2 regions of the Comamonas thiooxydans genome follow, and region 1 is predicted to be linked to the other one. Evidence: predicted binding sites of a transcription regulator. Region 1 holds the regulator's gene; the other holds the start of a gene.

The links. The regulator FNR, encoded in region 1, switches genes on or off when oxygen is low (the NO sensors DNR and NnrR bind a similar motif). The targets are predictions, from matches to a motif close to TTGATNNNNATCAA.
Region 2: the regulator FNR is predicted to act here: its motif matches at 2,204-2,217, upstream of CTR2_RS25550 (DASS family sodium-coupled anion symporter).

The regions. Positions count from the first base shown of each region.
Region 1 covers NZ_AP026738.1:2,144,718-2,151,238, forward strand. Annotated here, with positions in the region: gene CTR2_RS09850 (cbb3-type cytochrome oxidase subunit 3) at 1-57, shown strand, start outside; gene ccoP (cytochrome-c oxidase, cbb3-type subunit III) at 85-996, shown strand; gene ccoG (cytochrome c oxidase accessory protein CcoG) at 1,079-2,521, shown strand; gene CTR2_RS09865 (FixH family protein) at 2,648-2,953, shown strand; gene CTR2_RS09870 (hypothetical protein) at 3,218-3,481, shown strand; gene fnr (fumarate/nitrate reduction transcriptional regulator Fnr) at 3,545-4,267, opposite strand; gene hemN (oxygen-independent coproporphyrinogen III oxidase) at 4,536-5,918, shown strand; gene CTR2_RS09885 (sulfite exporter TauE/SafE family protein) at 5,922-6,521, shown strand, end outside.
Region 2 covers NZ_AP026738.1:5,499,757-5,506,277, forward strand. Annotated here, with positions in the region: gene CTR2_RS25545 (alkylhydroperoxidase domain protein) at 1-529, shown strand, start outside; gene CTR2_RS25550 (DASS family sodium-coupled anion symporter) at 539-2,044, opposite strand; gene CTR2_RS25555 (hypothetical protein) at 2,313-2,630, shown strand; tRNA gene CTR2_RS25560 (tRNA-Met) at 2,715-2,791, opposite strand; gene rplQ (50S ribosomal protein L17) at 2,832-3,215, opposite strand; gene CTR2_RS25570 (DNA-directed RNA polymerase subunit alpha) at 3,352-4,350, opposite strand; gene rpsD (30S ribosomal protein S4) at 4,463-5,086, opposite strand; gene rpsK (30S ribosomal protein S11) at 5,176-5,580, opposite strand; gene rpsM (30S ribosomal protein S13) at 5,598-5,963, opposite strand; gene rpmJ (50S ribosomal protein L36) at 5,986-6,099, opposite strand; gene secY (preprotein translocase subunit SecY) at 6,218-6,521, opposite strand, start outside.

The sequences.
Region 1 (6,521 bases):
CGCCGCAACCAGGCCCGTTTTGACGAGGCAGCTCAGGTTCCATTCCTGGAAGACTGAGTCTGATCACCACAACGAGAACATCCCATGAGCGATTTCATTAACAATTTCTGGTCGGTGTATGTCGCGGCGATTACGCTGATCGGCATCTTTGGCTGCTTGCTGCTGCTGATTCTGGTGGCCCGCAAGAAGGTCGTTCCCTCGGGCGACAACACCACAGGCCATGTCTGGGACGAAGACCTGCGTGAACTCAACAACCCCATGCCCAAGTGGTGGATGGGTCTGTTCGTGATCACCGTGGTTTTCAGCTTGGGCTATCTTGTGGTCTACCCAGGTCTGGGCGGCTTCGGCGGCAAGCTGGACTGGAGCCAGACCGGCGCCTACGACAAGGAAATGGCCAAGGCCAAGGCAGACCTGGAGCCTCTGTATGCCAAGTTCACCAGCATGCCCACCGAAGAAATGGCCAAGGACCCTCAGGCCATGGCCATTGGCGAGCGTCTGTTCATGAACAACTGTGCGCAATGCCACGGCTCTGACGCTCGCGGCAGCAAGTCCTTCCCGAACCTGGCGGACGGTGACTGGTTGCATGGTGGATCTCCCGAGAAGATCAGGGAGACCATCACCAACGGCCGTATCGGCATGATGCCGCCCATGGCGGCAGCCGTGGGCTCGGCGGACGATGTGCGCAATGTGGCGCACTATGTGCTGAGCCTGTCGGGCAGCCCTCACGATGCCGTCAAGGCTTCGCAAGGCAAGTCCAAGTTCGTGGCCTGTGCGGCTTGTCACGGCATGGACGGCAAGGGTAACCCAGCGCTGGGAGCGCCTAACCTGACCGATGACATCTGGCTGCATGGCTGGGGTGAGGCGGCAATCGTCAACATCGTCAACAACGGCAAGCACAATGAGATGCCTGCCCAGAAAGAGAAGTTGACGGAGGCTCAAATTGCCGTGTTGGCTTCCTATGTCTGGAGTCTTTCGAATACGCAAAACCAGAAGTAATGCGTTTTTAAAAGGCGGTGCCCTGGCACCGCCTTTTTCGCGTTTCAATTTTCAGTAATTACAAAAATATTAAGGAACTGCGATGCCGTGCGATCAGGGGAAGCCCCGAAAAGTCATACCGATCACGCCTGAGCCCCATGAGGGCGGGCCTGAGTTGGTGCCTATGTTCGCTTCCGAGCAAAAAGTGTACTCACGCTCCATCAGTGGCGTGTTCTCACGGTGGCGCTGGGCCATGGTGTTTCTGACCCAGATCGTCTTCTACGGCCTGCCCTGGCTGCAGTGGGGCGAGCGCCAGATGGTGCTGTTCGATCTGGGGGCCCGGCGCTTCTATCTGTTCGGACTGGTGCTGTACCCGCAGGACTTCATCTATCTGACGGGGCTGCTGATCATCAGCGCGCTGGGGCTGTTCCTGTTTACCGCCGTGGCGGGGCGTCTGTGGTGTGGCTTCTCCTGTCCGCAGACGGTCTACACCGAGATCTTCGTGTGGATCGAAAGCAAGGTCGAGGGCGATCGCAGTGCCCGCATGCGTATCGACAAGAGCGGCTGGACTTTGGAGAAGATCTGGAAAAAGTCGCTCAAGCAGTTTCTCTGGATCGTTCTGTCTCTTTGGACAGGCTTCACCTTTGTCGGCTACTTCGTGCCCATCCGTGAATTGGGTTTGGAGTTGATGGCCTTCCAGGGCAGTTGGCAGATTTTCTGGGTGGCGTTCTATGGGTTCGCCACCTACGGCAACGCCGGCTATATGCGTGAGCAGGTCTGCAAGTACATGTGTCCCTATGCACGCTTTCAGAGTGCCATGTTCGACAAGGACACCATGATCGTCAGCTACGACGCCGAACGTGGTGAAGCTCGCGGCCCGCGCAAGAAAGACGTTGACTACAAGGCGCAGGGCCTGGGGGACTGCATAGATTGCAAGCTTTGCGTTCAGGTCTGTCCCGTGGGCATCGATATCCGCAAAGGGCTGCAGTACGAGTGCATCGGCTGCGGTCTGTGCATCGATGCCTGCAACTCCGTGATGGACAAGATGGAGTATCCGCGTGGCCTGATCCGATTGACCACTCAGAATGCCGTGGCGAAGGCGTGGAAGCAGGTGCAGATGATTCGCCGCATTTTCCGTCCGCGTGTGCTGATCTACTCAGCCGTGCTGGTGGCCCTCAGCGCTGCCATGATCGCCAGTCTGGTGCTGCGCGAGCCGCTCAAGGTCGACGTGATTCGCGATCGTGCTGCGCTTTCGCGCATCGTGGCGGGCGGCAAGCTGGAGAACGTCTACCGTCTGCAGATCATGAATGCCACCGAGTCCGAGCAGCGCTACCGTATCAGCGCCGTGGGCCTGGAGAATCTGGAAGTCGCATCCGAGCAGGAAGTGAGCGTTGGCCCTGCAGAGACACGCGGCATTGCAGTGCGGCTGCAGATTCCGTATGGCTCAGCAACTCCCGGCTCGCACCCCGTACACTTCAATGTGGACGCAGTGACTGCCGGAGCAGGGCGTATTTCCGAGAAGACGGTGTTCCTGGTGCCGCGTTAATGCCAGGTCTTGCCGGTTTTCGTGAGCCATCACGGAGGCCGGACAAGGGCACCGCCAATCGGCAACAATTTATGCCACCCTGCCATGTGTGCCTGGGTGGCCAGAATTTTGGAAAGAGGTTTCATCATGTCGGCAGCACAAGCCAAGGTCTCGCAAACGGCCAAGATCATCCACCCCGAGGACGGCAAGCCCTGGTGGAAGTTTGCCCATGTCTGGCTCATCATCGCCGGTCCGGTAATCGTGGTGATTGCCGGCTTTGCCACGGCATACATCGCACTGAGCAGGCCCGATCCCGTGATTGACCCTGACTACTACCGCCATGGCATGGAAATCAACCAGCGCCTGAGCGAAAGTGAAAAAAGCCTGGCCCCAGCAGTCACCGGCCGCAATCATGCGGCCACGCCAGCCAAGGACCATCCGCTGGATCGCTGAGCGCTCCGGAGCTTGCTCCTTGCTCCGCCAAGGTCGCTTTTGCGGCCTTTTTTGTTGCCGATATCAAAATCAGAGCGTGGTGCGCATGCTCCGTATAACGTTGATGTAGACGTAAATGGTTTTTTGATATTCAGATAGCGCAGGATGCTACTGAAAAGAGAGCAATTCAGGGTTTCCCGCCACGGTGCATGCCCGAAGTCCTGCATGAACGGTCACCACTGTTGTGCAAAATATGACCAAGCCCACAGCCCAAGGAGAATCAGGATGGATGCTCGACGCTGGATGTGGATTGTCTGGCCGGCCTTTCTGGCGGCGGCAATCATGGAGATGGTGGTTTTCGCCTTTGTGGATCCGCTGGATGTGCACTGGCTGGGTTCCCCCCTGGACTGGTCGCGCCAGGCCATCTATACGGTCGCTTTTTTTGCCTTCTGGGTCGTGACCCTGGTCGGAGGTGCGATGACGGTGATGCTGGGGCGCTCCGTCAGCGATCTCAATGGCGGCATCGTTTCGGAGCCTCTGCCCGAGTAACTCGCGCAGACAAAAAAGCCCGCTGTCCGCGGGCTTTGTCCTGAGAGTGTCTGCCGACTTGGTTCAGCTCTGACATTGCTGGCTGTTGACGATGCGTTTGAGCGCCTCGGTATCCAGGATGCGCAGGTGGCGCTGCTTGACTTCCACAATGCCTTCCTCTGCAAATTTGGAGAAAGTGCGGCTCACGGTCTCGAGCTTGAGGCCCAGGTAACTGCCGATTTCTTCGCGCGTCATGCGCAGCACCAGCTCCGACTTGGAAAAGCCGCGTGCCGACAGACGCTGAACCAGGTTCAGCACAAAGGCCGCCAGGCGCTCTTCGGCCCGCATGCTGCCCAGCAGCAGCATCACGCCATGCTCGCGCACGATTTCGCGGCTCATGACCTTGTGCACATGGTTCTGCAGGGCCGTGACCTCGCGCGAGAGCTGCTCCAGTTTGTCAAACGGCATGACGCAGACCTCGGCGTCTTCCAGAGCCACGGCATCACAAGTGTGGTGGTCGTTGACGATGCCGTCCAGACCAATGATTTCGCCAGCCATCTGAAAGCCTGTGACCTGATCGCGTCCGTCTTCGGTGGCCACGCTGGTCTTGAAGAAGCCGGTTCGAATGGCATACAGCGAGGTGAACTCTTCGCCATTGCGAAACAGCAGCCCGCCGCGCTTGACCTTGCGGCGCGTGGCCACAATCTCGTCAATGCGCTCCATTTGTTCATCGTCCAGGCCCATGGGCATGCACAGTTCACGCAGATTGCAGTTGGAGCAGGATGCTTTGATGGTCTGAAGATTCATGGGCTTTTAGCAACGGCGCAGACAGACACAGAGTGGAGAGTCGCGCTGGTCATTGACCTCGTGGTTGAAGATGAGATGGATCAAATTGTCGCAGCACTTGCCTTGAGGTCTCTTGATTTTCATCAAGGACAGGGTGATTGCCTTGGGGCACATTGCCTATATTCGTTCAAAAACATGCGCTTTTGCCTATTTTGGGCATGATTTTCAGGATCTGATTTCCATTGAAATATGCTCCATACAGAGTGTGGGCGCACCCTAACTCCCAGTTATGACCGCAGTCACACCTGAGTTGCTGAGCCGCTTCGATATCCCCGGCCCACGCTACACATCGTTCCCAACAGCCGACCGTTTTGTTGAGGCTTTTGGTGCAGACGACTACATACTGGCACTCAAGCAGCGCAAGACGCATTCTGGCTCGCGCGCTTTGCCCCTGTCCGTTTATGTGCATGTGCCGTTCTGTGAGTCGCTTTGCTATTACTGCGCCTGCAACAAGATCGTGACCAAGCATCATGAAAAGGCTGCCGAGTATCTGGACTACTTGAGCCGCGAGCTGGCCATGCATACCGAGCATTGCGGCAAAGGCCAGCTCGTAAGCCAGCTGCATCTGGGCGGAGGCACACCGACCTTCTTCAGCGATGCAGAGTTGCAGCAGCTGATGGTCTTGATGCGTGAGCATTTCAAGCTGGATCCCGCGGGCGAGTACTCCATCGAGGTCGATCCGCGCACCGTCAGCAACGAGCGGCTGAGAGCTCTCAAGGACATGGGGTTCAATCGACTGAGCTTTGGCGTGCAGGACTTTGATCCCGCGGTGCAGAAAGCGGTGCACCGCGAGCAGCCCGCCGAGCAAGTATTTGCGCTGGTGGCCGAGGCACGCCGCCTGGGCTTTGTCTCCATCAATGTGGATCTGATCTACGGCTTGCCCAGACAAACGCCCGAGTCTTTTGCGCGCACGCTGGCACAGGTCAATGAGCTGCGTCCCGATCGCATTGCACTGTATGCCTATGCGCATCTGCCCGAGCGCTTCAAGCCGCAAAGGCGTATCGAATCGGCAGACCTGCCCATGGGACAGGACAAGCTGAACATGCTCTCCGGCGCCATTGATGCATTCATGAATGGCGGCTATGTCTATGTAGGCATGGACCACTTTGCATTGCCTGACGACTCTCTGGCCATTGCCAAGCGCCAGGGGCGCCTGCATCGCAACTTTCAGGGCTACAGTACCCAGCCTGATTGCGACCTGATTGCACTGGGCGTATCGGCTATCGGCAAAGTGGGTGCGACCTACAGTCAGAACGTCAAGACTCTTGAAGAGTATTACGATGCCGTCGATGGCGGCATGTTGCCCGTGCAGCGCGGACTGGCGCTTTCGCGTGATGATCTGGTGCGCAGAGCCGTCATCATGTCCATCATGTGCCAGGGCTCTGTCCTGTATGAGCCCATGGAGCAGGCCTGGCTCATCAATTTCCGCGAGTACTTCGCTGCGGAGCTGGATGCGCTGGCAGAGATGCAGCGCAACGGCTTGGTCGAGCTGTCCGTCGAGGGCTTCAGGGTCACTGGCCTGGGCTGGTTTTTTGTGCGCGGAGTAGCCATGCTGTTTGACCGATATTTGCAGGCCGACCGGAACCGCGCCCGCTTTTCGCGCATCATCTAGCGCATGTTGTTTTCGCTGGTCTGGACTGCTTTGATCATGGGGCTCGTGGGTGGGCCCCATTGTCTTGTGATGTGCGCTGCTCCCTGCAGTGTGGTCACAGCAGCGAAGCCTGTCGGCGGCGGGCAGCCAGTTGTCGTGCTCGGCCTGCAAAAACGCCAATGGCTGCGTACCAGCCTGTTTCATCTGGGCCGCATCGCTGCCTATGCCCTGCTGGGAGGAATTGCGGCCGTGGCCATGGAAAGTCTGTCCTGGCTGACCAGTCAGACAACGGCATTGCAGAAACTGTGGACGCTGATGCATGTGGCGGTCATGGCCTGGGGACTGGCCATGGTGGTGCAGGCGCGGCAGCCAGCCTGGCTGGAGCGGGCGGGGCGTTCCGTCTGGGCCAGGGTTCAGCCCTGGGTCACCGCGCCGGGCGGCAGTCTGGCAGCAGGCTTTGCCTGGGCACTGATGCCTTGTGGTTTGCTGTATTCGGCGGTGTTGGTGGCGGCCTTGAGTGGCGGCGCCTGGCAAGGTGCTTTGTCAATGGCAGCCTTTGCCGTTGGTGGTGCACTGTGGCTGCTGGCGGGGCCTTGGCTGTGGCAACTGGGGCAGTCGCATGTC
Region 2 (6,521 bases), 2.6 Mb from region 1:
ATGGATAGCTCCTCTGCAGGAGAGCGAGCTGAGCGAGCGCCACCATGCGGGACTGGTGGACGCGGCGCGCGCGCGTTCACCCTATTTCCGGCTGCTGGCACGCGACCCCGACACGCTGGGAGCACGCACACGCACCGACAAGGACATCTTCTACAACCCCGATGCCGGCTTGCCGCGCGCCGAGCGCGAACTGGCAGCCGCTGCAACCTCACGCACCAACGGCTGCATCTACTGTGCTTCGGTACATGCGCGCTTTGCGACACATTTCTCGCATCGCGCTGCCGATGTGCAGCGCCTGCTCGATGAAGGTCCGGGCAGCGATCTGGGTCCGCGCTGGAACGCCATCGTCGCCGCCGCCGTGGCCTTGACGCAGACACCGCCTGCGCTGGAATCTAGTCATATCGATGCGCTGCGCGCTGCCGGTCTCGACGACGCGGCCATCTCCGATGCGCTGCAGGGCACGGCCTTCTTCAACTGGGCCAACCGGCTCATGCTGTCCCTGGGCGAACCCCTGCGAACAGCCGGCTGACATGGCTGCTCACCACAACCCCAGCAACTTCCACCAGGCACTGCCGACGACAGCGAAGATCAGCAACTCCAGCACGCACATCGCGGCCCCCACGCGCCACCAGACACCCAGCGTCACATAGCCGCTACCGAAGATGATGGGAGATGTGCCAGTCGCGTAATGCGTCAGCGTCATCATGATGGCCGAACCGGCCGTCATCATCAGCATGAAGGGGACGACATAGTCGGCCGGGATCAGTTGCGCCCCCACGGTCAGAAAGGCCAGCATCATGGCACTGATATGGGCCGTGGTGCTGGCGAACAGATAGTGCGAGAAGACGAAGACGCCCACCAGGATCGCCGCCACGGGCAGCCAGTCCAGGCCGCTGGCGACGATGGCGCTCTTCAGGCCATCGGCAAACCAGGCAACCACACCGAGCTTGTTGAGCTGCTCGGCCAGCATGACCAGGGCACCGAACCAGATCAGGGTGTCCCAGGCGCTTTTCTCGGACAGCACATCATCCCAATCGATGGTCCCCGTGATGATCAGGGCAAACAAACCGAGAAAAGCCACCACGGTTGGGTCCAGCGTGAAAGCCGGGCCGAACAGCATTTGCGGCACATTCGCCCACAGCAACAGCATCACGCCAAAAGTCCCGAGCATCACCCGCTCCTTGCCTGACAGCGGGCCCATGCCTGCCATCTCGGCGCGCGCGTACTCCACGGCATTGGGCGTGGCCTTGAGCTCGGGTGGCGAAAGCAGATAGATTGCCAACGGCATCAACAGCAGACACAGCAGCCCTGGCAGCAGCATGTACAGAGCCCAACTTGTCCAGCTCAGGTGCAGGGACTGACCCGTGGCCTTGGCGACCAGATCCACGACCAGCGGATTGGGCGCCGTTGCGGTCAGGAACATGGCCGAAGTGATCGGATTGGAATGGTAGTTGACCAGCGCCAGATAGGTCCCGACCTTGCCCTGGGTTCCCTTGGCCGGGTCCGATTCGAAGGCGTTGGCGATGGACTTCATGATCGGGTGCACGATGCCGCCACCGCGTGCCGTGTTACTGGGTGTGAACGGGGCCAGTACCAGCTCGCAGATCGCGAGTCCGTAACCTATGCCTATGGTGCGCTTGCCCATCAACGCAATGAACAGCAATCCGATGCGGTTGCCGAGCCCCGTCTTCTTGAGACCGCGCGAGATCAGAACCGCCACCACGATCAACCAGATCAGGGGATTCGCAAAGCTGCTCAGCGCATCCGTGATCGCCCCCTTGGAGGAACTGGAGGTCACCTGGGACAGCGACACGATGACAATCGCCATCAATGCCATCACGCCTATGGGCATGACCTTGAGGATGATCGCCACGATGGTCGTCAGAAAGATGGCCACCAGTTGCCAGGCCTTGCTGTCCAGTCCCGCAGGCACCGGCGTCAGCAGCAGACCGGTCAGTACCAGGGTGGAAATCAGTGCAGGCACGACCCGAAACGGAACGGCCGATTTGAAGTAACGGAACATCGAGACGATCTTCTCGAACATAGAAGTCCTTTTCTTTACCTGCAGCGCATCGAGACACCATACCTCAGCCCAGCAAAAGCCAGAAGTCCCCGACGGACATTGGCGCTCGGGTCACAGACTGGCATCATGATGCAGTGCCGCATGGCTTCGACTCCAGGCCGACTTTTACGTTACCAAAGTTTGATCGACGGCAAGACTTGCAGAAGCAAAACCAATGGCAAGACCTCGTGCATGCCAGTATTCAAGCACTGGGCACATGCCCATGGATTCAGCAGGAGAGACACCCTAAATGCCAGCGAACCGATTCCTGCCCGATGAATGGGAAAGCCGCCTTGAGGAAATAGACCTGGAGATCCTGCATCAGGCAGCTATCTGCAAGATCCGGCTGCTTGAGCCCGGTGCCGTGGAGCGCGTGCTGGCCAACGATGCCGGCATCTGCGGGGCGACGCATGAGACGGCATTCCAGACCTTGCGCGGACTGCTCTATCTGCACTACACCGAAGTTCTGCATATCAGCGAGGTGCTGAGCCCGGAAATCGCCCAGGTGATCGCCAGCCGGGTGCGCGAGCATCTGAGCCGGCGCTCGGGCACGCAGTCGGGGGTATGACGAGCTAAGGCCGGAGCCGCCTTCCGGTCCATGGAAAAAATGGTCAAAAAAAAAGGTCACGACATTGTCGTGACCTTTTCAATTTGGTTGCGCGAGAAGGATTTGAACCTCCGACCTTTGGGTTATGAGCCCAACGAGCTACCAGACTGCTCCATCGCGCGGTATTTCCAAATTATAGCAGGCTTTGCAGCCTGCCCTGGCTTATTCAGCTGCTGCAGCGGCTTCTTCAGCGCGCTCGACCAGCTCCACATAGGCCATGGGAGCGTTGTCGCCCACGCGGAAGCCCATCTTCAGGATACGTGTGTAGCCACCGGGACGCTGAGCGTTGCGGGGACCCAGCACGTTGAACAGCTTGGTCACGCTGTCGCGGTCGCGCAGACGGTCGAAAGCCAGACGGCGGTTAGCCACGGTATCAACCTTGGCCAGAGTGATCATGGGCTCGATGACGCGACGCAGTTCCTTGGCCTTGGGGACCGTGGTCTTGATTGCTTCGTGCTCGATCAGCGAGTTCATCATGTTCTGCAGCATTGCCTTGCGGTGTGCAGAAGTGCGGTTCAGTTTGCGGAGGCCGTTGCCGTGACGCATGGTGCTTTTCCTTTGCTCCCCGTTTTTATCCGGAGATCTTTTCTAAATTAAATCAGGCAGCCGTATCAGGTACTGCCCGAGGCACTTGGACTTTGCCAAAACCGATCGATTTCAGCAAAGTCCTCTATTGTAGCGATTAACGCTTTTCCAGGCCAGCTGGTGGCCAGTTCTCGAGCTTCATGCCCAGCGTCAGACCACGGGAAGCCAGAACTTCCTTGATCTCGTTGAGCGACTTACGACCCAGGTTGGGAGTCTTGAGCAGCTCGTTTTCGGTACGCTGGATGAGATCACCGATGTAGTAGATGTTCTCTGCCTTGAGGCAGTTGGCAGAACGCACGGTGAGCTCGAGCTCGTCCACAGGACGCAGCAGGATGGGATCGAACGAGGTAGCAGCACCGCGGCCACCGGCAGGAGCGTCGAACACGCTGGCGATATCGCCACCGTCGAGCTGGGCAAACACTGCCAGCTGCTCCACCAGGATCTTGGCGGATGCGCGCACTGCGTCTTCAGCGGTGATGGCACCGTTGGTCTCGATTTCCAGAACCAGCTTGTCCAGATCGGTACGCTGTTCCACACGTGCGGATTCGACAGCGTAGCTCACGCGCTTGACGGGCGAGAACGAAGCGTCGAGCACGATACGGCCGATCGACTTGGTCGATTCGTCACCGTAGCGGCGCACGTTGCCGGGCACATAGCCGCGGCCCTTTTCCACCTTGATCTGCATGTCCAGCTTGCCGCCTTGCGACAGATGGGCGATCACATGATCAGGGTTGACGATTTCTACGTCGTGGGGGGTCTGAATGTCACGGGCAGTGACAACACCTTCGCCATCCTTGCGCAGGCTCAGGGTGACTTCGTCACGATTGTGCAGCTTGAACACCACACCCTTGAGGTTCAGCAGGATGTTGGTCACATCTTCCTGGACACCGTCGATGGAGGAGTACTCATGCAGCACCCCAGCAATCGTCACTTCCGTCGCTGCGTAACCCACCATGGAGGAGAGCAGAACACGGCGCAGGGCATTGCCCAGCGTATGACCGTAGCCACGCTCAAACGGCTCCAGAACAACCTTGGCACGGTTGTGACCAAGTTGCTCGACATTGATTGTCTTGGGCTTCAGCAAATTCGTTTGCATGCAGACTTCCTCTCAATACCCTCGGCTCGTTACACCGGTAAGGCTGGTGAAGCACCCACGGCGCGATGCCTCGCGCCGTGGGGACGGTTTACAGAAATGTCGCTGCTAAAGATTAACGCGAGTACAACTCAACGATCAGGGATTCGTTGATGTCAGCTGCGAATTCATCGCGGTCAGGAGACTTCTTGAAAGTACCTTCTGCCTTGTCAGCAGACACTTCAACCCATGCGGGGAAGCCCACTTGAGCAGCCAGTTGCAGAGCCTCGACCACGCGAGCTTGCTTCTTGGACTTTTCACGCAGGGCAACCACATCGCCTTCCTTCACGGAGAAAGAAGGAATGTTCACGGACTGGCCGTTCACGGTGATAGCCTTGTGCGAAACCAGCTGACGTGCTTCAGCGCGAGTGGAGCCGAAGCCCATGCGGTACACGACGTTGTCCAGACGCGATTCCAGCAGCGACAGCAGGTTGGCACCAGTGTTGCCACGCTTGCGGTCAGCAGCTTCGAAGTAGCGGCGGAATTGCTTCTCCAGCACGCCGTACATGCGCTTGACCTTCTGCTTTTCGCGCAGTTGCAGACCGTAGTCGGAAGTGCGCTGACCGGAAGTGCGGCCATGCTGACCAGGCTTGGTGTCGAACTTTGCCTTGTCTGCGATGGAGCGACGTGCGCTCTTCAGGAACAGATCGGTGCCTTCGCGGCGGGAGAGTTTTGCCTTGGGGCCAATATAGCGTGCCACTTGATTTCCTTTGTGTCATCTACCGTGCGCAAACACGGGAGCCGCCCGCGATGCAAATGCACCTGGGCGGCGGTGGGCTTGATAAAAAATTAGATACGACGACGCTTTTGAGGGCGGCAGCCGTTGTGGGGAACCGGAGTCACGTCCGAGATGGAAGTGATACGGATACCCAGAGCACCCAGGGCGCGAACCGAGGATTCACGGCCAGGACCGGGACCCTTGATTTCGACTTCCAGGTTCTTGATGCCCTGTTCGATAGCAGCACGACCGGCCACTTCCGAAGCAACCTGAGCAGCAAAGGGAGTCGACTTACGCGAACCCTTGAAGCCCTGGCCACCCGACGAAGCCCACGACAGAGCGTTGCCTTGACGGTCGGTGATGGTGATGATCGTGTTGTTGAACGAAGCGTGCACGTGCGCGATGCCGTCAGAAATATTCTTACGGACCTTCTTGCGAACGCGAGCAGCTGCGTTGTTTGCGGGAGACTTAGCCATAATGATCTTTCAATCTCTTATTTCTTCAGAGCCGCTGCACCCTTGCGCGGACCCTTGCGAGTACGGGCGTTCGTGCGGGTACGTTGACCGCGCATGGGCAGGCCGCGACGATGACGGAAACCGCGGTAGCAACCGATGTCCATCAAACGCTTGATGTTCATGGTGGTTTCGCGACGCAGATCACCTTCCAGAGTCATGGGATTCAGGAAGTCACGGATCTTTTCCAGATCAGCGTCCGTCAGGTCCTTGACCTTCTTGGAATACTCGATACCGCATGCTTCGCAGATCTTGCGAGCTGTAGTGCGACCGATGCCGAAGATGGCGGTCAGGCCGATTTCAGCATGCTTGTGCGGCGGGATGTTAATGCCAGCAATACGTGCCATATTAGTCCTCTAATGCTTTCAATCAACCTTGGCGCTGCTTGTGGCGCTGGTCAGTGCAGATCACGCGCACAACACCTTTGCGGCGGATGATCTTGCAGTTACGGCAGATTTTCTTGACCGAAGCCGAAACTCTCATTCTTTTCTCCTAAAACTTTCCATCCACTATCGGCCTATCGACCGGGAAACAATGCCCGCGATAGATCGATGGGCGTCTACTAACTTTTGGCAGGCTGCCCCCTTGGGCAGCCTTGTCATCAAATACCAGCCTTAAAGTTCGCTTTTTTCAGGAGCGACTCGTATTGCTGCGACATCACGTAGTTCTGCACTTGCGCCATGAAGTCCATTGTCACGACCACAATGATCAGCAACGATGTACCGCCGAAGTAGAACGGAACGTTGTACTTCAGGATCAGGAATTCGGGCAACAAGCACACGAAGGTAATGTAGATCGCGCCAGCCAGGGTCAGGCGAACCAGAATCTTGTCAATGTAGCGGGCTGTCTGTTCGCCAGGACGAATCCCGGGGATGAAAGCGCCACTCTTCTTCAGGTTGTCGGCA